Regions from separate parts of the Mesorhizobium sp. WSM3873 genome, predicted to be linked through region 1. Evidence: riboswitches for the same ligand, from Rfam matches in the RefSeq annotation. Region 1 holds a riboswitch; each other region holds the start of a gene.
What was found. A riboswitch is a leader RNA that binds a small molecule or an ion and turns the genes downstream of it on or off. The one in region 1 is predicted to bind cobalamin.
Positions count from the first base shown of each region.

Region 2: linked by a shared signal. The riboswitch ahead of bluB (5,6-dimethylbenzimidazole synthase) and the one ahead of A9K71_RS19710 (CbtB domain-containing protein) in region 1 are both predicted to bind cobalamin.
Region 3: linked by a shared signal. The riboswitch ahead of A9K71_RS15430 (HoxN/HupN/NixA family nickel/cobalt transporter) and the one ahead of A9K71_RS19710 (CbtB domain-containing protein) in region 1 are both predicted to bind cobalamin.
Region 4: linked by a shared signal. The riboswitch ahead of metE (5-methyltetrahydropteroyltriglutamate--homocysteine S-methyltransferase) and the one ahead of A9K71_RS19710 (CbtB domain-containing protein) in region 1 are both predicted to bind cobalamin.

Region 1 covers NZ_LYTM01000034.1:2,824-8,275, reverse strand. The annotation lists gene cbiB (adenosylcobinamide-phosphate synthase CbiB) at 1-247, shown strand, start outside; gene cobO (cob(I)yrinic acid a,c-diamide adenosyltransferase) at 254-883, opposite strand; gene cobU (bifunctional adenosylcobinamide kinase/adenosylcobinamide-phosphate guanylyltransferase) at 885-1,406, opposite strand; gene A9K71_RS19715 (CbtA family protein) at 1,399-2,196, opposite strand; gene A9K71_RS19710 (CbtB domain-containing protein) at 2,212-2,391, opposite strand; cobalamin riboswitch at 2,428-2,626, opposite strand; gene A9K71_RS19705 (gamma-glutamylcyclotransferase) at 2,697-3,383, opposite strand; gene A9K71_RS32685 (aromatic ring-hydroxylating dioxygenase subunit alpha) at 3,524-4,099, shown strand; gene A9K71_RS32680 (SRPBCC family protein) at 4,099-4,722, shown strand; gene A9K71_RS19695 (MFS transporter) at 4,691-5,452, opposite strand, start outside.
Region 2 covers NZ_LYTM01000023.1:313,450-318,901, reverse strand. The annotation lists gene A9K71_RS17185 (hypothetical protein) at 1-796, shown strand, start outside; gene bluB (5,6-dimethylbenzimidazole synthase) at 827-1,564, opposite strand; cobalamin riboswitch at 1,607-1,785, opposite strand; gene A9K71_RS17175 (histone deacetylase family protein) at 1,900-2,826, shown strand; gene A9K71_RS17170 (exodeoxyribonuclease VII small subunit) at 2,830-3,081, shown strand; gene A9K71_RS17165 (DUF2277 domain-containing protein) at 3,276-3,542, shown strand; gene A9K71_RS17160 (pirin family protein) at 3,551-4,471, shown strand; gene dxs (1-deoxy-D-xylulose-5-phosphate synthase) at 4,604-5,452, shown strand, end outside.
Region 3 covers NZ_LYTM01000021.1:27,572-33,023, reverse strand. The annotation lists gene A9K71_RS15435 (HWE histidine kinase domain-containing protein) at 1-582, shown strand, start outside; gene A9K71_RS15430 (HoxN/HupN/NixA family nickel/cobalt transporter) at 1,121-2,188, opposite strand; cobalamin riboswitch at 2,278-2,469, opposite strand; gene A9K71_RS15425 (hypothetical protein) at 2,984-3,283, shown strand; gene A9K71_RS31550 (hypothetical protein) at 3,644-4,099, shown strand; gene A9K71_RS15415 (DOPA 4,5-dioxygenase family protein) at 4,181-4,588, opposite strand; gene A9K71_RS15410 (hypothetical protein) at 4,831-5,452, opposite strand, start outside.
Region 4 covers NZ_LYTM01000014.1:5,015-10,466, forward strand. The annotation lists gene metE (5-methyltetrahydropteroyltriglutamate--homocysteine S-methyltransferase) at 1-2,343, opposite strand, end outside; cobalamin riboswitch at 2,432-2,632, opposite strand; gene A9K71_RS12245 (HAD-IIA family hydrolase) at 3,397-4,170, opposite strand; gene A9K71_RS12250 (NAD-dependent succinate-semialdehyde dehydrogenase) at 4,667-5,452, opposite strand, start outside.

The DNA.
Region 1 (5,452 bases):
GCCCAATGCCGGCTGGCCGGAAGCCGCCATGGCCGGCGCGCTGGGGCTCGCCCTGGCCGGACCGCGCAGTTATGGCGGCGAAGTCGTCGAGGATGCCTTCATGGGCGAAGGCGGCAGGCGCGAGGCCGAAAGCACCGACATAAGGCAGGCGCTGGAACTCTATCGCGTCGCCGACGGGCTGCTGATCGGCCTGTTCGCGATTCTGTCGGCGACGGTGATCTACCTGACCATTTTGATCGGCGGCTAAGGCGCCTCAGAATTCAATCCCCTGCTGCGCCTTCACGCCGGCCGCGAAATGGTGCTTGGTCAGCCCCATCTCGGTGACGAGATCGGCGGCCTCCACAAGCAACGGCTTGGCATTGCGGCCGGTGACGACGACATGCAAGCCCTCGCGACGCGCCTTCAGCGCCGCGACCACCTTTTCCAGCTCGAGATAGTCGTAGCGCAGAGCGATGTTGAGCTCGTCGAGGACCACGAGGCTGATTGACGGGTCGGCAATCAGCTCGAGCGCCCTCGCCCAGGCAGCCTCGGCGGCGGCAATGTCGCGCTTCAGGTCCTGCGTCTCCCAGGTGAAGCCCTCGCCCATCGCGTGCCAGACGACGCGATCGCCAAAGGCGGCGAAGGCATCCTTCTCGCCCGTGTGCCATTTGCCTTTGATGAACTGGACGACGCCGACGCGCTTGCCGTAGCCGAGCATCCTCAGCGCCAGGCCGAACGCAGCCGTGGTCTTGCCCTTGCCCGGCCCCGTATTGACGATCAGCAGTCCCTTCTCGATCGTCTTGCCGGCCACCTCGGCATCCTGCACCGCCTTGCGCTTGGCCATCTTGGCTCGATGGCGTTCGGCATCCTTGTCGTCGATGATCGTGTCTTTGATCTCGCCCATGTCACTTCACCTTGAGCGGCAGCCCCGCCACCATCATCAGCACGCTGTCGGCGACAGCCGCGACCTGCTGGTTGAGCCGCCCGGCGGCGTCGCGGAACCGGCGCGCCAGCGCATTGTCCGGCACGATGCCGAGCCCGACTTCGTTAGAGACCACAAACCACGGTCCGCGCGGCTGCGAAAGCACATCCGAGAGCCGCCGGCACTCGGCCTCGATATCGTGGTCCGCCAGCATATGATTGCTCAGCCACAATGTCAGGCAATCGATAAGCACCGGCTGGTGATCGGGCAAGGCGTCGAGCGCGCGGACCAGGTCGAGCGGCGCATCGACGGTGACCCAGCCTTTGCCGCGGCGCGAGCGATGCAGCGCGATGCGCTCGCGCATCTCCTCGTCATAGGCCTGCGCGGTGGCGATATAGGCCCAAGGCGACGGGCTTGCCGCCACCAGGCACTCGGCATGCGCGCTCTTGCCGGAGCGCGCACCGCCGATGATGAAGGTCAGATGGCCGTCCGCGCGATCAGGCAAAGCTGTCGCGCAGGCTGGTCGATGTACCGGTGAAGCGCCCGCGCACCACACCGACGGCCGCACCGAGCACCAGCCAGAAGACCAGATCGGTGAGGGTCACCGCCACCACGAACTGATGGTGCAGCCCCTCGGGAATCGCCGTCTCGAAGCTGACGGGCTGCGGCGCGCCGACTACGTGCGGAGCGACGATCAGCACGACCGCCAGAATTGCCAAGGGCAGCGACTTGCGAAAGGCGATCAATCCAAGGCCGACCGCGGTTGCGGCCACCGTCGAAATCCACCAGATCTGGCGTGGCAGAAGTTCCGCCGCCGGCATGGCCGGCAGTTCCGGCGGCAGGCCGAGGCCGGGCGCGATCGTGAAAACCGCAAAACCGGCAAGGCCCCAGAACACGCCCTGGCGCCAGCTGCCGATGCCACCGGCGAATTCCGACACCGCGACCAGGATCAGTGCGAAGCCGATGCCGGTGACGATGTTTGCGACAACGTTGAAGGCGAAGCGCTCGAAGCCGTCGGCCGGAGCCCAGCCCTCGTCCTCGGTCGGAGCCGCCGCTTCCGTCGACGCAGGAGCGGCGCTGCTCATCGCATTGCCCGCCGGTTCGGCCGAGCTCATGGCAGTGCCAGTTCCAGTGTTGGCGGCATGGTCGTGGTGATGACCGCCGCCCGCCTTTTCATAGACTTCCGCTTTGAGGATCAGCGGCACGGTCGCATAGGCCTGCATGCAGGCAAGCGCGATGCCCGCCACGAGCCCTGCGATCGCCGCGACGAACACGACGTTGCGAAACAGATTCATGATATCGGGCCTTCGTCAGTGGCAGGGAAAAGCCATCGAGTGACGATAGTCGTGGGCAGCGTTGTGGACCGCATCGATGTGCGAGAAGCCGACAAAACCGACGACGAAAATGCCGAGCAGCGCGGCGAGAGCCAGCTGCATGATGCGCGACTGCGAGGAGACGGAGGCGCCGAGGGCGACGGAAGCGGTATTCATGTCTTGTCCTTTCGCCCTCCACCCGAGGGCATCGAAGTCAACTTTCCTGTCGCCGGCAGGTCTCCTGGCTCGCGGATTCGCACCCTTCCCCACCTTCCCGAGGACAAACCTCAGTGGTCTATGGAGAGGACTACCGCACACAGTTGCGGGGGCAGCCACGGCTTAGGGCAAAGACTCCACCCTCACCGCATTCCCTCTTGGCTCCAAAAACGGAACCGACGACGCCATCGACTATAGGCAGAATCGTCGCGACCGGCAAACCAAATTCCGTCACGCCGCAGCGTGATTGCGGCACCGGTTTCGGACTAAGATCCGGCGATCCGCTCGGCGACGAGCTGCTGCAATCGCCACAAATGGCGGTCGTGAATACCGCGCTGTTCGAGGTTCTTCACGGTGTTGTAGAGATAGTCGGCGCCTGAACCCCAGTGGCCGCACGAGGTCGCCAGCCTGTCGACCACCTCGTCTTCGTTGAGTGGGCCGGCATAGGTCGTGCCTTTGCGATTGATAACGAAGGCAAGCGCTCTCAACGGTCCCTTGTCGGTTGCGAGTTGCAGCAGGCGAGGTCGGTAGCTGGTCGGCTTCAGCGTCATCTCGCGGCGAAAAAGCCTGTCCAAGGCCTGCCGGCGGTCACCACCGTTCAGGCGGAAAGCAACGCCCTTGCATTGGCCGCCACGATCCAGCGCCATCATCAGGCCGGGGCTTTGCTTGGTGCCGCGCCAGCGCGTCATCTTCATGCAGAAGGAGCGATGCCAGCCGCGTGCCACGGCGACGCGCTCCTCGACATGCTCAATCTCGGGCTTCCAGATCAGCGAGCCGTAGCCGAACAGCCAGAGAGGCTCGGTTGCAGGTAGCTCGGCCTCGAATGCATCCAGCATGGCTTCATAGTCGCTGTCCACGAGATGCTCGGCATCCGGGTCGGGCCCCGGGTCATCGACCGCGCGAAAACAGCGGGCGACCAGTTCCACGGTCAGCGACATCGTTCTTGCAGGCATGCTTGCAATCCTGGGCAGCCGGCGGAACCGCAGGCGATTACGAAGTGACCTTAAGGGCAGCACCCGGAAGCGACAATGGCCGCGCAATTGACAACGGTCCTGCCCGGGTGTCGGCTGTCATCAGCCAAGGGGAGCCGCTCATGCAGCCAAATCCTAGCGAACACAGCCGCTACAATGGCCTCACCAGCCTCGAGCCGACATTGCCTGCAAGCGCCTATCGGGAAGCCGACGCTTACCGGCTCGATCTCGAAGCGATCTGGTATCGGAGCTGGCTCATGGTTTGCCGCGAAGCCGATCTCGCGGAACCTCTTGCCTTTCGAACCGCGCGTATCGGCTCGCAGGAGGTCGTCGTGCTGCGCGACGAGACCGGGAGCTTGCGCGCCTTCCACAACACCTGCCGGCATCGCGGCTCGCAGCTCTGCCAGGAAAGCGAAGGGCGGCTGAAGGCAAGGCTGCTCACCTGCCCCTACCACGCCTGGACCTATTCGCTGCGCGGCGATCTCGTCCGTATCCCATCGAAATCGCTGCCCGAAGGCTTCAACAAGGACAATTATCCGCTCTACCGGGTGGCGCTGTCAGTGTGGCGCGGCCTCGTCTTCATCAATCTCGCAGAGGATCCGATGGCTCGGCGGAAGCCTCCTTCGACTCCGCCTCCCGCGATCTTTCGAATTGGCCGCTGGAGACGCTCGTCCCCGGGCACCGGCTCACCAAGGTGATGAACTGCAACTGGAAAATCTTCTGGGAGAACTTCAACGAATGCCTGCATTGCCCTGGCGTCCATAAGGACCTGTCGCGGCTGGTGCCGATCTATGGCCGCGGCCTGATGGCGAGGCATGACGATCCGGAATGGGCGCGCTATGCGGATAATGATGCGCCGGAGTTTTCCGGCGGCCTGCGCGCCGGCGCCGAGACCTGGTCGCGCGACGGACGCGTCCATGGACCGGTCTTTGCTGGGCTGACGCCGGCCGAGCGAGCCGCCGGCCAGACCTACGCTACCTCGCTGCCCTCGATGTTCGTCGTCGGCCATGTCGACTATGTCCGCACGGTGCGTCTCGCCCCGCTAGGGCCGGAGCAGACGGAACTCACCGCCGAATGGCTGTTCGCGCCCGATGCCCTGGCACAAACCGATATCGACAACATCGTCGCCTTCGGCGCGCAGGTGCTGGAGGAGGACGCCGCGATCTGCGAGATCAACCAGAAGGGCCTGCACTCGATCCGCCACCAGGCCGGCGTGCTGATGCCCGAGGAGTACGATTTGCGCCGCTTCCACGAGTGGGTGCGTGGGCGCCATGCGGCGTTGCAGCCGATCAAAACGACTTCGGCAGATAGCGCCAGGTGAAGAATCCACAGAAGGCGGCCAACAGGCCGAGCGTGACGAACACCGAGCCAAGACCGAAGAAGGTCAGCACCACCGAATAGACCAGCGGCGGCGTCAGCTCGGAAAAATCGAGATAGGTTCGGTAGACAGCCGCCATCTGCGCTCGTTCATAGGAACGCACCGAGCGCATGAAGGCGGTCGAGCCCAGCGCGTCGAGCGCGATGGTGAACAAGGCGCCGCCGAGCAGGAAGGCGGCGGTGAGCAGCGGCGCGGCGGCGCCGACGCCGCCGGCCAAGAAAAGCATCGCCGCCATGGCGAAATAGGCGAAAGCCATGGTCCGACGGCCGCCGAAGCGCTTTCCCGCCCTGCCCCAGAAGATCGCCATGAACAGAAGCGCATTGCCGGCCGAAACCAGCAGCCCGCCGGCAAGCTTGCCCTCGCCCGTGATCACCATGAACAGCGGGCCATAGACGAAGAAGGTCGTCCAGAAACACGAGCGCCCGAAGGCGATCAGCCACGCGAGGCGCAACCGCGGCTGCGCGACGAAGCGGCCGATATTGGCGAGCGGGTTGATCGGACGGCTCTTGCCGGGACGGATCGAAGGGTTGTCGCCCAGCCGATAGGTCCAGAACAACGCCAGCAGCGCCAGCGCGAAAGCCACGACCGCGCCGTGCGCGGCATAAATCCCGAAGCGCGTATAGAGGAAAATGCCGAGCGTCGGCCCGCCGGTCCAGGCGAACATCGACCAAGC
Region 2 (5,452 bases), on a different contig from region 1:
CTTGTGGGGTGGGGTGGTCGGCTTCGGCGTGGTCTCGATCGCCGTCTACTGGATCCGCGAATACATTCTCTATGTGCTCAAGGCAGGCCATATCGCCGTCATGGTCCATCTGATCGACGGGCAGGACGTTCCCGACGGCCAGGGCCAGATCGCCTATGCGCGCGAAGTGGTGACGAAGCGCTTCGCCGAGGCCAACATCCTTTTCGTCGTCGACCAGCTGGTGAAAGGCGCCATCCGCGCCATCACAGGGCTGATCGGCGGCGTTGCTGCGTTCCTACCCATTCCAGGCTTAAGCGGTCTGGTGAGCTTCATCAATACCGTCATCCGCCTGTCGCTGACCTATGTCGACGAGATCATCCTCGGCTACAACATCCGCACCAATTCCAACTCGCCTTTCGAGACCGCCAGGCAAGGCGTCGTGCTCTACGCGCAGAACGGCAAGTTGATGGTCAAGAACGCCGTCTGGCTGGCGGTGATCATGTGGGGCGTTTCCTTCGTCATTTTCCTTTTGATGCTGGCGCCCGCCGCCGCGATCCTCTGGGCCATGCCGGGCCAGCTTGCCGGCTGGGCCTTCGTGTTGGCCATCGTCTTCGCCTGGGCCTTCAAGGCGGCTTTCATCGAGCCCTTCGCCATCGCTTCGCTGATGCAGGTCTACTTCGCCACCATCGAGGGCCAGGTCCCCAATCCGGAATGGGACCGGCGCCTGGCCGAAGCCTCGTCCAAGTTCAGGGAATTGCGCGACAAGGCGCTCAGCCCCTTCGGCGGCTCGCGCTGGGATTCGCCAAGGACCGCTTGAGCAGCAGCCCCGGCCACGAAGGCCGCCTGATCACGGCTTCGCCCCTTCACGGGAACCAAGGCGAGCGATCGCCGATTTGAGCGGCGCCTCGCCGGCGCCGCAAAAGGTCTCGCTCATCACCAGCTCGGGCAGCGGCAGGCGCTTGCCCCAGCCATGCGCTTCGAGGTCGGGCCTCGGCGCGAATTCCGAGACGCGGCCGACGCAGAGATAGGCGATCGGCGTGACGTGCTCGGGGATCGACAGCAGTCGCTTCAGTGCTTCGGGCTCGATGATGCTCACCCAGCCGACCCCGACGCCTTCCGCCCGCGCCGCGAGCCAGAAATTCTGCACCGCGCAGACGGTGCTGTAGAGGTCCATCTCCGGATTGTGCCAGCGCCCGAGCGGCGAGTTCTTCGAGCGCTGGCGGTCGCAGGTGATGCAGAGGTTGAGCGCGCTTTCGCAGATGCCCTCGAGCTTCAGCTTGCGGTAGAGCGCCCGCCGCTCCACCTCGATCGCCGGCAGTTCCTGTTCGCGCGCGGCCAAAAACAGGTCGCGCACCTGCCGCCGCCTTGTGGCGTCCCGGATGACGATGAAGTTCCAGGGCTGCATGTAGCCGACCGACGGCGCGTGGTGTGCCGCGGTGAGCAGCCGCGCCAAAACGCTGTCGTCGAGATCGTCGGCAAGGAAATGGCTGCGCACGTCGCGCCGGGTGAACATGGCTCGGTAGACGGCGTCGCGCGCCAATTGGTCAAAGTCATCGCCGCCGGCGGCGGCTGTTCGTGCCTGCATCGCTTGTCCCCTTGCGATAAGCAGTCCTCCGCCTGACCATGCGGATGACCATGTCTGCCGGGCCGGTCTTCTGGCTCGGGATCGACCCGCATCCGGCGCCTTCCCGTCTGGGACAGTGGCGTTTGCCGGCGCGGTCCCCCTCACAGCGTTGGGCACGCCACGGATTTCAACCGTGTTCCCGATTCTCCCGCGTTGCGGGCACCAGGCAGCGACGCGACCTTATCGCGAAGCCGAAGCCGGGCCAATGCCGCCAGCGACACGATTGGGCGCGATTTCCCCAATCATTCGGCGCTGAAACATGGCTATCCGTGCGACAGGTGCCTAGATTAGGCGCCATGACCACTCGTCTTTACACTCATCCGGTATTCCTGGAACACCTCACGCCGCCCGGCCACCCCGAGCGGCCCGACCGTTTGCGCGCCATCGAGCGCGTGCTCGACGACGAGGCTTTTTCGGCCCTCGACCGCGTCGAGGCGCCGGAAGGCGACGAGGCGACGATCCTTTACGCGCATCCGGAGGATTTCGTCGGCCGTGTCCGCGCTGCGATTCCCGAGACGGGGATCGTCTCGATCGATGCCGACACCAGCGCCAGCCCGAAAAGCTGGCAGGCGGCGGTGACGGCGATCGGCGCGGCCAACGCCGCAGTCGACGATGTGTTCGAGGGCCGTGCCGCCAATGTCTTCGTTGCCGCGCGTCCGCCCGGCCATCACGCCGAAAAAGCGACCGCGATGGGCTTTTGCCTGTTCAACACCGCGGCGATCGCCGCCCGTTATGCGCAGGAGAAGCATCTGGCCGAGCGCGTCGCCATCGTCGATTGGGATGTGCATCACGGCAACGGCACGCAGGACATTTTCTGGGACGATCCGTCGGTGCTCTATTGCTCGACCCACCAGATGCCGCTTTATCCGGGCACCGGTGCCAAGAGCGAGACCGGCGCCGGCAACATCGTCAACGCGCCGCTTGCGCCGAGCACCGGCAGCGACACGTTCCGCGACGCCTTCCTGTCGCGCGTGCTGCCGTCGATCGACGCCTTCCAGCCGGATCTGATCATCATTTCCGCCGGTTTCGATGCGCACCATCGCGATCCGCTGGCCGCGATCAACCTGACCGAGGATGATTTCGACTGGGCGACCGGCCAGCTGATGGAGCGCGCCGGGCGCCACAGCGGCAACCGGCTCGTCAGCCTGCTGGAGGGCGGTTACGATCTGCAAGGATTGGCATTTTCGGTCGCCGCCCATGTCGGGCGGCTGATGAAGGGATGAATGATGGCTGATGAAGCTAACCAAGACGTCAAGGCGATGAGCTTCGAACAGGCGCTCGACGCGCTGGAGAAGATCGTCGATGATCTGGAGCGCGGCGACGTTCCGCTCGACCAGTCGATCAAGATCTACGAGCGCGGCGAGGCGCTGAAGGCTCATTGCGACCGCTTGCTCAAGGCCGCCGAGGACAAGGTCGAGAAGATCAGGCTTTCGCGCGACGGCAAGCCGATTGGAACGGAGCCGCTCGACGCCGAGTGAGGTATATTGAGATTCAGGTGAGGCCGGCCTGCAAACGGCGGCTTCCTGCGGTTCCGGTGCTCAGATGCTTTCAAGTACGCTCCGCTCCGGCACTCGGAACCTGCCATTTTCCGCTCGGTCTGACCTGAATCTCAACACACCTCGGTGCACAATGTCAGACCGGTTCGGGCAGAAAGCAGGTAAGGAGTTAAAGCATGTGCCGAAACATCAAGACCCTGTTCAACTTCGATCCGCCGGCGACCGACGACGAGGTCCATGACGCGGCGCTGCAGTTCGTGCGCAAGCTGAGCGGCGCGACCAAGCCGTCCAAGCGCAACGAGCATGCCTTCAACCACGCCGTCGAGGCGATCGCCGCCGCCGCGCGCGAGCTGCTTGACAGCCTCGAAACCACCCAGCATCCGCGCAACCGCGAGGAAGAGGCCGCCAAGGCGAAGGCCCGATCCGCGCTCCGCTTCGCCTGACGCCGGTCATGAGCTTCTTTCCGGGCAACGATCCCGAGGCCGGCGACGCCTTCGCCTGCGACCAGATCGAGTTGATGGTCATTCCCAACGCCAAGGACATTGGCGGCTTCGAGGTTCGCCGCGCCTTGCCGACGGCGAAACGCAGGCTGGTCGGTCCGTTCATCTTCTTCGACCGCATGGGCCCGGCCATCCTGCGTGCCGGCCACGCGATCGACGTGCGCCCGCATCCGCATATCGGGCTGTCCACCGTCACCTATCTGTTCGACGGCAAGATCAGGCATCGCGACTCGCTCGGCACCGAAATGGTGATCGCGCCGGGCGACGTGAATTTGATGACCGCCGGCCGCGGCATCGTTCATTCCGAGCGCACGCCCGAGGAATTGCGCGGCGCGCCGATGTCGATTTCCGGCCTGCAGACCTGGCTGGCGCTGCCGGACAGCAAGGAAGAAATCGCCCCGGTGTTCGCGAACACGTCGGTCGTCCAACTGCCCGAAATCGATGCCGAGGGCGTTAGCGGCCGCGTCGTCATCGGCGAATTTTCCGGGCTGCGCTCGCCCGTCGCGCCCGCCTCGGAAACGCTCTATGCCGATCTGCGGCTGGCGGCGGGCGCCAGCGTCAAAATCCCCGGCGACGCCGAGGAACGCGCCATCTACACGCTGGAGGGCGAGGTTTCGATTGCCGGCGACCGTTTCCCGGCCCAGCGGCTTTTGGTGTTCAAACCGGGCGAGGAAATCGTCGTGTCGTCCGAGCGCGGCGCGCATTTCATGCTGTTCGGCGGAGCGTCGCTGGGCTCCAAACGTTATATCTGGTGGAATTTCGTTTCGTCCTCGAAAGAACGCATCGAGCAGGCCAAGGAAGAATGGAAGACGGGCCGCTTCGATATCGTTCCAGGCGATGAGGAAGAATTCATTCCGCTGCCGGAAGGTTAGCGCAGGATGGACATCCTGCGCCAGGCGCGTCACTGACACGCATTTACATTGGCGCGCCGTCAGCCTATCTCGCGCATAGCAAAGCGCATATTTGAAGGTTAACCCAAGGTTAAGTTGACAGGCCGTCCCAAAGTGAACCCGAAGCCTGACACGCCGCTCCTCGACAAAGTCCGCATCCCCGCGGATTTGCGGGCGCTTGATGAAAGCGAGCTGCCGCAGCTGGCGACCGAACTGCGCGCGGAGCTGATCGACGCGGTGTCGCACACCGGCGGCCATCTTGGCGCCGGTCTCGGCGTCGTCGAGCTTACGGTTGCGCTGCACTATGTCTTCAACACGCCGGAAGACCGGCTGATCTGGGACGTTGGCCACCAGGCCTATCCGCACAAGATCCTGACCGGCCGCCGCGACCGCATCCGCACGCTTCGCCAGGAAGGCGGTCTCTCCGGCTTCACCCGGCGCGCAGAGAGCGAATACGACCCCTTCGGCGCAGCGCATTCCTCGACTTCGATTTCGGCCGGCCTCGGCATGGCGATGGGCCGCGACCTTGCGGGCGGCCGCAACAATGTCATCGCCGTCATCGGCGACGGCGCCATGTCCGCCGGGATGGCCTATGAGGCGATGAACAACGCCGGCGCGCTCAATGCCCGCCTGATCGTCATCCTCAACGACAACGACATGTCGATCGCCCCGCCGACCGGCGCGATGAGCGCCTATCTGGCGAGGCTTGCCTCCGGCAAGACTTATCTCGGCCTGCGCGATTTCGGCAAGAAGCTGACCTCCTATCTCGGCAAGCGCGCCGACAGCGCCATCACCCGCGCCGTCGAGCACGCGCGCGGTTACGTCACCGGCGGCACGCTGTTCGAGGAGATGGGATTCTTCCACATCGGCCCGATCGATGGACACAATTTGGAGCACCTGATCCCGGTGCTGAAGAACGTCCGCGATAATGGCGACGGGCCCATTCTGATCCATGTCGTCACC
Region 3 (5,452 bases), on a different contig from region 1:
ATCCGCGAGACGAGCAAGCGCGCGACCGACCCGCGCGCGTTCGAACACCAGATCCGCGAACGCATCATGGCGCTGTCGCGCTCGCACGACCTTTTGGTGCTGAACGACTGGCGCGGCGCGGGCATGGCCGACCTTGTGCGCGAACATCTGCGGCCGTTCGGACACGAAGAGCGCATCTCGCCATCCGGGCCGGACGTGACGCTGCGGCTGAACGCGGTGCAGAACATCGGCATGGCGCTGCATGAGCTGGGCACCAACGCGACGAAATACGGCGCCCTGGCCGGCGACGCCGGAACCGTGCGAATGGACTGGCGGGTAGCCCCGGCCCCCGAAGGCAGCGACTTCGAGCTGGTCTGGGAGGAACATTTTTCCGAACCTGCCGCGGCCGCGGATGCCAAGCCGCACAAAGGCTTCGGCAGCGTCGTTCTCCAACGCGTCGTCCCCACCAGCCTCTCCGGCAGCGCCTCCATGGAACGGCTGCCCGGCCTCGTTCGCTGGACGCTCTCGGCGCCGCTCCCCAACGTGGTTGTCGCCCGCGGGGCGGAGCTGGACGGCGATGAGCAGATCGGCGGGCTGACGTGACGCCGGTTTCATCCTGGGAGACCGAACAGGGCGGCTCGCCGCCACGTCGGAAGCTCGCTGGCGCCGCCGAGCCCTCGCCGTAGCGCCGTACGCCGAATGGCTTGCGCTGCTCCCATTTTTGCTTTCCCCTTCCCCACTTTTTTAGAACAGAAAAGCGCCAGCTTTTCTGTTCTGGACTCTGGATATTTGGACTCTGGATTCTGGCTTATGGATTATGGGGCTTATCCCAGGCCTTAACCCCTGGCTTATCCAAGCGCAGAATTCCATCAAACTTCCAAAGGCTTGGGCTACGGGTCCTCAGCATGCCTTTGAAGCGCGTGCGCACGGGCCGGCGATCTCCTGTTGCTGTCTGGCCAACAGTGAACAAAATGGGAACAAAAATGTCAAGCCGGGCACCGCTGACAGAGCTGGCGATCGTCGCCTTTGCCGTCATCGGCTTCCTGTTGCCGAGGCGCTTTAAGGAGGCAGGCTGGCAGCCGCCGGGATCTGATGGCAGAGAGATGCGGCTGGCCTGCTGCAGCCAGCCGCGGCCGGCGGCTTATGAATTCTTTGCTGCGGATCCGATCTCCACATCGTCCAGCCCCTTGGCCTTGTAGACGACGTAGGAGATCGCCCAGGCGGCGATGAAGATGCCGATAATGGCGAAGCCCAGATTGTTGAAATTGTCGTTGAGCGTGCCGACGCCGTTCCAGAAGCCGCCCGACAGACCGAGCTTGTCACCGATCAGGCCGAGCGCCTCGATGCCGCCGATCAGCACTGCGACAAGGACCGACACCAGGGTGATCGTCATGTTGTAGTACAGTTTGCGGATCGGCTTGACGAAGGCCCACTCATAGGCGCCGAGCATCATCACACCATCGGTCGTGTCGACCAGTGACATGCCGGCCGCGAAAAGCACCGGGAAGACCAGAATGGCTTCGAACGGCACGCCCTTGGCCGCTTGTGCCGCGGACACGCCGAACATGGCGACTTCGGTCGCGGTGTCGAAACCAAGGCCGAAGAGGAAACCAAGTGGGAACATGTGCCAGCTGCGCGACACCAGCCGGAACATCGGGCGGAAGACGCGGGCCAGGAAGCCGCGATTGTTGAGCAGCAGGTCCAGATCCTCCTCGACAAACGCCCCACCGGCCCGCACCCGCCGATAGCTTCTGTAGATCGAGAAGAAGATGACGATGTTCATCGCCGCGATGGCGAGCAGGAAGAGTGCGGAAACGCCGGTACTGATCGTGCCGCCAATCTCCTGAAGGCTTTGGAAACGGCCGAGCAGGGACGTTGCCGCCGCGATAGCCGCAGCGACGATGACGACGATCGTCGAATGGCCGAGTGCGAAAAAGAAACCGACGGAGACCGGCCGTTTGCCGTTCTGCATCAGCTTGCGCGTGACATTGTCGATGGCCGCTATGTGGTCGGCATCGACGGCATGGCGCAAGCCGAGGCCATAAATGACGAGAGCGACGCCAAGCAATGTCGGCTTGTCCTGGAAGGCGACGAAAGCCCACAGCCACGCCCCGACGTTGAGAATGGCGAGCGCGCCGTAGATTGTTATCAGTCTGGCCTTCAGGTCGGGCGCGCTTTTGTTCAGCATTTTCGATAGTTGGATCAGCATGGTTCTGCCTTTGACGTTGCCTGTCATCGCAGGGAACTCGCCCCGCCGTCCGGCCAGGCGCGCACACCGGATCACCCCGTCCGATGTTCTGCTTTGACGTCCATGATGGCAGGTCTCCTGGCTCGCGGATTGCCGCCGCTTTCGCCTTCCCGGCCCATGCAGCCAGTGGCATCGTGAAAACGGCATGCCGCTTACAGTTGCGGGGGCAGCCACGGCTTTGGATTTCTCCGCACCGCGTTCCCTTTTGATCCCCGAAGGGAACCATCAGCGCGAATTCGCCACACCGCGGTTGGCCAGTCAATCGACAACTCCGACGGCCAGAGGCCCCTCACGCCATCGTGACGAAAGGATTGCGGCAGGCGCTGCGAGGCGGGATGACGCTATCGTTGGCCCGATTGACCACAAGTAGGCCAAGCGGAAGGTTTCTACACCATTACATCGCGCTAATGTAAGGCTATCGTTATGCATCTTCCTGGCAAGAGGCGGCGGAAAGAAGATAGTGCTGTGTGAAGAACAAGCTGCGGCCTTTTTCTTAGTCACCCAAGCAAAAGAGAACATTTCCATTCCACAGCTGTGGATGGCCGCCTACTGCGCGCTCGCATAGCCAGCAAATATGTGCTCTACTCGCCGAACCTTGGGAGGCGGGACACAATGTATCGGGCTGTTGCTTTAATTGCCGCGCTGGCTCTAGCTGGCTGCGCAACTACATCAGAGATGCCGCTGGCTCCAAACGTAGTACGGTTGGATACTCACGCTAGCGGAGCTCTTTTCACTGGGTCTGCCGGCGCGATCACAATGAAGAAGGCGGCTGAGGCAACTCTGTCTCGCGGCTATACGCACTTTCGGTTTGAGCAAGCTTCAACTGCCTCCGGCTCCAGGTTTGTCGGTATGTCCAGCAATACGTTCGGTAGCGCAAATGCAACGGTAATGGGCAGCACGGCTTACGGTACTTACAGTGGAACAACCATTAGCACGCCCATGTATGCTCCGACGGCTGATATCGGTGTCACGGTCATAATGTTTCATGCCAATGAACCAGGCGCGCAAGGCGCTTTTGATGCCGCCGAAGTTCTGAAAAAAGGCGGGAGGGTGTGATGTGGGGCGAAGGAGGGCACCGCCCATTGAGTGCCTTCCAAGCCCCCAGCGTCGGCTCGGTATTCACCTCCAGCCTCTTCCGCTTGGTCCTCCTCGCCAAGCACCTCGCCCTTCACCCAGCGGCCGCCGATCCAGATTGGGTCGATCAGGTGGTCGCGCTAGGGTCTGGTGGTAGTGGGATGATGAGGATGCTCAGGCCGCCGGTAGTTTAGCATCAGAGGCGCATCAGAGGGGTGATCTGGCGAGACGAGGAAAGCGCGAGATGCATCGCTGCCATTCAAATTGGATCCTCATCGTTGACTAAGCTTTCAAGTAATCCCAACTATAAGATGGGCTTTGTTCTAAAGCGTTGAACGAACTATGTTCGCCAAATTTGAACGCAAAGCAGTACTCAATGTCCTCGGCGGCTTTCTTGCCGGATATGGGTTCACGGCTTTTGTCTGCTTCTTTGTCCTGATTCAAGTTTGGGAATCAGCCGCCCCTCATTTTCCCGATCCCGCGACAGGGTTAATCTACCGACACAATGAGCATGGCTGGGTCACCTACTTCTCAGCTTTTCAGGCGACCAGTTGTTGGCTCCTCTTTTTGACGTCGATTCCAATAGCGTTGGTCGGTGGTCATATCAGGCCCAAGCGCAACTGGAATGTTGTTGCAAGCAGGTTTGGCATCAGGTCCACCTATGAAGCAGACGACCCGCGTCGCGTTGGCCGATGGGGGTTTCTTGCAGGGGTATGTTTTGCTCCCGTCGTAATCGTCGTAGCAGCGCCGCCGCTGGTTCGTTGGCTGAATGGGATTGGGTTCGTCGCCAACTTCTGACGCCACTTTGCCACGAAAGGGCTGTCTAGATTATTTCCGTCATTGTTGGCCGATTACCCTGATTGAGGGCTCGACCTCCCCTCACACCCCCAGCGTCGGCTCGGTATTCACCTCCAGCGCCTCTTCCGCCTCGTCTTCTTCGCCAAGCACGTCGCCCTTCACCGGCAGCGCCCGGCCGATCCACATCGGGTCGATAAGGTGGTCGCGCTTGGGGTTGGTGGTGTTGGGATGGATGAGGATGCTTAGGCCGCCGTGGTTCAGCATCAGCCAAGGAACCAGCGTGGCAAAGATCTCGGTGGCGAAGGAGACCTGGTACATGGCTTGCTGGTGCGGGCCGACCGGCTCGTCGCGCCAATTGCCCAGGCGCACGCGGAAACGCTCTGCGATGCGCTGGCGCAGCCATTCGGCATGCTGCCGCTCGGCCTGCCCGCCGTAGTAGATATGGGCGTGATAGCTGGCGATCTCGGCGATCGGCCTGACTTCGTTCATCGCAATGCTCCCCTTCGATGATTTTTTGCGCCCGGCGGAACTCTAGCCGAAGCGCGGGCGCCTTGTCTGCAGCCGGCTGAGATCCGGACTGCGGTCGGCAGGGTTGTCGGATATGGCGCTCCCCCGCTCCGTCTCGGCTGCGCCGAGCCACCTCTCCCTTCCACCTTGTGGGGGCGAGGAATTGCCAAACCGCCGAGGTTGCAACCGGCAGGAAGGATGGCAACGGCCGTTGTGCCTTTGGCCTAAATCACCGCGGTGACCGCGCCCTTCGCATTTAGGCGGCAGCCGACTTTCGCCTGCCTCACTTCGATGCCGCCTCGCCTGTCATAGTCTATGCGCACCTCGATCGGCGCGTTGAGCCCGCTTCGGCGTTGACGCAAGGGGCCGGCGCTGACCGTGTAAACACGCACGGCGCCGAGGGGCTTGGCGGCCGCCGTGATCGCGGCGCGACAGGCGCGCACCACGGCGGCCGGCGTGCCCCGTATCGCCTTCGGAGGTGACAGCGGCGCGATGCGATAGCCTTTGGTGACCCGCCGGAGGTCGCCGCCGGCGGATCTGGAGGGCCTCAGCACTGGAGGCAGCACAATGGTCTGCGTCGCGCTCTTGGCCAAAGCAGGGGCTGTCGGCACCGCGGCCGGGTTCTGCGCAGAGGCAGCCGATCCGCTGACGGCGGAAGGATCGTCGCCCGCGGCGGCGCCGCCCACGCTTGTCGACACGCCTGTGCTGGTGCTGCCCAGATTGCCGCCGGCATTGACGCCGAGCGATCCGCCGCCAGTCGATGCGCCGACGTTTGCGCCGCCGACACCGTCGGCACTGGCGCCCACGCCCGCCGACACGCCTTGCGAACCGGCGCCCAATCCGGCG
Region 4 (5,452 bases), on a different contig from region 1:
CGCTTTTTCCCGAATTGCGCGTGCCGCAGCCACCATGTTCGCCAGGGCAGGGCGGACCTCCTCCCATCTGCGCGTTTTGAGGCCGCAGTCGGGATTCACCCACAGTTGGCCGTCCAACAATCGATCACGCGCCAGCATGATGAGGTTGGAAATTTCGCCCACTTCCGGGACCCGCGGCGAGTGAATGTCATAGACGCCAGGACCGATGTCGTTCGGATACTTGAAGGTTCGAAGCGTATCGAGCAGTTCCATCTGCGAGCGCGAGGTTTCAATGGAGATTACATCGGCATCCATCGCGGCAATCGCGTCCACGATGTCGCCGAACTCGGAGTAGCACATATGGGTGTGGATCTGGGTCGCATCGCAAACGGCCGTTGAAGCCAGCCGGAAGCATTCGACGGCCCAGTCGAGATAGGCCTCCCATTCGACCTGGCGCAGCGGCAAGCCCTCGCGCAGTGCGGCTTCGTCGATCTGGATCATCTTGGCGCCGGCCTTTTCGAGGTCGCTCACTTCATCGCGAATGGCAAGCGCGACCTGGCGGCAGACGGCTGAGCGCGGAAGGTCGTCTCGGACGAACGACCAGTTGAGGATCGTCACCGGGCCGGTAAGCATGCCCTTCACCGGCTTCAGCGTCAGCGACTGGGCATATCGCCACCAATTTAGTGTCATCGGATTTTGTCGCGACACATCTCCAATGATGATCGGGGGGCGCACAAAGCGCGAGCCATAGCTCTGCACCCACCCGTGTTGCGTGAAGGCGAAGCCGCAGAGCTGCTCGGCGAAATATTGCACCATATCGTTGCGCTCGAATTCGCCGTGGACCAGCACGTCAAGTCCGATCTCTTCTTGCCAGCGAACGGCGGTTTTTATCTCTTTCTTCAGGAACGCTTCATAGTCGATGTAACTCAGCTGGCCTTTGGCATGAGCTGCCCGCGCCTTGCGAATCTCGGCTGTTTGCGGGAAGGAGCCGATCGTCGTGGTGGGGAAAGAGGGCAAGTCAAACGCGTCGGCCTGTAGCTTGGAGCGGACGGCAAATGCGCTCTTCCGGCGCGTCATGCCGACCTTGATGCTGGCGAGCCTGCCTTCGACGAGCGGATCATGCACCTTCGCGGATGTCGAGCGAACGGCGGCAGCCTCAGCCGACGCCTCCAGTTCGGCGGCGACTGCGTCCCGGCCTTCGGCCAGGGCACGGGCGAGCACGACCAGCTCGTCGGTCTTTTGCGCTGCGAAGGCGAGCCACGACCTCACATCCGCATCGAGTGCCGTCTCCATGTCCAGGTCGATCGGCACATGCAGCATCGAGCAGGACGGAGCAATCTCCACCCGCTCCAGCGGCCAACCCGCGACGATCGGCTTGATGCGGTCAAATATGGCAGGCAGGTTCGCGCGCCAGACGTTGCGGCCGTCGATCAGCCCGAGCGAGAGCACAAGTTCCTTCTGCGCGAGCCGGCCGACGGCCTCCAACTGCCCTGGAGCGCGCACGAGATCCACGTGCAGTCCCGCCACGGGCAGAGAAATTGCGGTCTCGAGATTGTCTCCCAGCGATCCGAAATAGGTAGCGACCATGATCTTCAACTCGGGTGCTGCTTTCGACAGCCGGGAGTAGGCGAATTGGAGCGCATCTCGTTCGTTGGGAATCAGATCGAGCACGAGCGCCGGCTCATCGATCTGCACCCAATCGGCTCCCGCGAGCTTCAGCCTCTGCAGGAGCTCCTCGTAGACGGGCAGCAGCCGTGGCAGGAGCGCAATAGGGTTGAAACCTTCCTCAGGTGACTTCGCCAACTTGAGAAAGGTAACTGGTCCAAGCAGGACCGGGCGAGTGTGGATGCCGAGCGCCTTGGCCTCGAGGAAATGATCGACCGGTTTCGCCGACGAGAGCGCAAAGCTCTGATCGTCCGTGAGTTCCGGCACAATGTAGTGATAGTTGGTGTCGAACCATTTGGTCATTTCCATCGCGGCAAGGCCATGCCCATTGGCCGCAGGCTCGTCACCGGCATGTCCACAATCCGCGGCCTGACCTTGATTGCCGCGCGCCATGGCGAAATAGTTATCGAGTGGGACCTCGCCGTCAGTCCAGGCGTATCGTGCCGGCACGGCGCCGACCATGGCGACTGTGTCGAGCACATGGTCATAAAGCGAGAAATCGTTGGACGGGATTTTCGACACGCCGCGATCGTGCTGCTCCCTCCAGCTAGCGGCACGCAGCGTCTTCTCCGTCGCGAGCAGGTCGGCAGCAGGAGATTTTCCGGACCAGTAGTTTTCAAGCGCGAATTTCAGTTCCCGCCGTCGACCGATACGCGGCACGCCGAGCGTTGCTACAGGAATTCGTTGAGAGACAGTCATGCCATACCCCGATGGTTGGGGCGGGGGAAAAGGAACCCGCGAATAGGCGGCACGAAGCCGAGCTACCGCGACCACCAGACCCCCGCCCGTGGACGTTGTTCGTCGTGGCAGGTCTCCTGGCTCGCGGGTCAAAGCCTCTGCCCGTCTTCCCGAGGCCGTTCGCCTCAGTGACATCAATGGGCTTGGCTCGCCGCTAACAGTTGCGGGGGCAGCGCCGGCATCGCACCGGCTTCCCTCTTAGCTCCGCTACGGCAGTGCCGCACGGAGAACCATGACATGCGCACAATCACAGCCGCTTCGCTCCTTGTCAATACCATATAACGAGATGTTTATGTGATTATGCGAATGCCTTGCGCTGATCGGTCTCTTTCGCCCAAAGCCGCATACGACGTCGGGTCGGTCGAAAATCGCGGTCAGCGCCGCCCGTCGCGCTCGAACTGCGCTCCACCGAAGTGCTTCAGGTGCTTGCCGACTGACCGGCCGTCCAAGTGCCCGTTCGCCTCCCACATCTTCAAGCCAAGGATGGGGTCATCGTCGGGTGCATTCACAGTTGGCCCGAAACTCGAATTAGTCATTTCCGGGACAACCAGAGAAATGAAAGCGCGATGGCTTCCGTCTGATCGGCGCTCAGTTGGAGGCGGCGCCGGCATTGTTGGAACGGCGTGATCATCAGGTGGGCCTTCTCGGGTCGGCGACGTCGCAGTGCTCTTGCACACAGGACTGCATCTGTCGTGGCAACTGGGAAAAATCGTCTCGGAACAATGCAATCGCTCTGGAAGCGTTATGTCACATCGCGGACATCGTCGAGATCCGACAACGGGCGACCCGGTAATCACCGGATCAACTCCGGTGCGATCGCTGGCACGCCAGAACCAAAGCAGTGAAGCTCGCAATGAACTTGCTTGCCCTACATGGGTGTACTTCGACTAAGTTGTCACGCTTGTCACTTCTTTTCTGGATGCGGGCCGGCTGTTCCTCCCGATCATTGCCCAGGTTGACGGCGGCATGCGGAACGTAGAGGAGCGTCGGTCTTCGTGTAGGGGTGCGTTCGGCTTATTGGTTCACTATGATCTGGTCCAGATCGGCAAGGCACTCGACCACGTAGTCCGGTCTGAATGGAAACCGCTCTATGTCAGCCAGTTTGGTCACCCCAGTAAGCACAAGGGCTGTTCTCAGACCCGATTCCAGCCCTGCGAGCACGTCGGTATCCATGCGGTCCCCGACCATGATGGTATCGACAGCTCGTACTCCCAGCCGGTCGAGCGCGCCGCGCATCATGAACGGGTTCGGCTTCCCGACGAAATAGGGCTGACGGCCGGTGGCCTTCTCGATTAGTGCCGCGACAGCCCCGCACGCCGGATGGGAGCCCCGCTCGGTCGGGCCAGTCGCATCCGGATTGGTGGCGAGAAAACGCGCGCCTTTCGCCACAAGCTCGGCGCCTGTTGCGATCTGCTCGTAATGGTACGAAGTGGTGTCTCCGAGGACCACGAATTCGGGGGCAAACTCCGTTATTCGGCAGCCTGCCTGCCGCAGGGCCTCGACCAGACCGTGGTCGCCGATGACATAGGCGGTTGATCCGTGCTTTTGCAGTGCCATGAACCGCGCGGTGGCGAGCGCCGATGTGTAGATGTGCTCTGGCTGCACGGCGAAGCCAACCGCTCTTAGACGCTCGGCATGATCTTCTGGTGTGAACCGCGAGTTATTGGTGAAGATCTGAAACGGCTCACCCTTGGCGACTAGCCCGGCGACATAGCCGACCGAGCCAGAAATCGGTTGGCCGCCCCGGACCAGGACCCCGTCCATGTCGAGCAGATGCGCTGTAATCATTGGATCTCAACCCTCAATGTCTTTCGTGCATGCACGGCCTGGGCACGTCTTGTGTCACTGAATCTTCTCCAGGCGAGAATGCCGGCGACTGTACCGATTCAGAGCGATGCGCGAAGGGGGCTCAGTTAGCCGTGCGGCAATAAGGAGGTTGCGGCGTAAACGTTTCGGTGGCGCCAATTCGCCGTGCGGACGCCCTTCACCGTCGGGTTGGCTACATTCGCCGTCTCAGCGCACCTGATGCACAATCGCCTTCTTAGTTGCAGCAGACACTGGCCTGGGGAGACGTACCGCGCTTGGATAAGTGAGCAACCTACCGTCCGCTGGTGGCACCTTGCCTCCTCGCTTTAGAGGGACTCAACGTAGCCGGGCGTCTAGATGCATACTTAAGGCGCCGGGGGGCACGGAAACGGCCCGAAGCCATCCGCAACAGGTTGCCAAGCGCTCGATCATCCCTTTGGTTGTGTCTGCGCCGCTCGAGTGTCCATCCAGTTAGAGATCAGATGCCGCCCATGCAGAGATATTTCATTTCGAGGTAGTCTTCGAGCCCGTGGCGGGAACCCTCCCGCCCGATGCCCGACTGCTTCATGCCGCCAAAGGGCGCCGCTTCCGAAGACATACGCCCCGTGTTGATGCCAACCATGCCGTATTCCAATGCTTCGGCAACGCGCCAGACACGCTTGAGGTTCGAGGCATAGAAATAGGCGGCGAGGCCGTAGATCGTGTCGTTGGCCTCACGCACAACCTGATCCGCACCTTCGAAGCGAATGATCGGCGCCAGCGGCCCGAAAGTCTCCTCTTGCGCAACAGCCATGCTGCTGGAAATTTCGGTGAGCACTGTGGGCTTGAAGAAGGTGCCATCCTTGCCGATGCGTTCGGCCCCGCATCGAATAATCCCACCCTTGGCAACGGCATCTGCGATGTGCGACTCGATCTTGGCCAAAGCATGCCTGTCGATGAGCGGTCCGATGTCCACTCCAGCAGCGAAGCCGTCGCCAACCGATAAGTGCCGGACTTTCTCCACGAACTTCTCGACGAACTCATCGTGAACGCTCGATTGGACGTAAAGACGGTTCGCTGAAACGCAAGTCTGGCCGGCGTTGCGGAATTTCGCCTGGATCGCGCCGTCAACCGCAGCGTCGATATCGGCGTCATCAAAGACAATGAAAGGGGCATTGCCGCCGAGCTCGAGGCTGACCTTCTTGATCTGGTCCGAGCACTGGCGCATGAGCAGCCGGCCAACCTCGGTCGAGCCCGTAAAGCTGATCTTTCGCACCTTGGGATT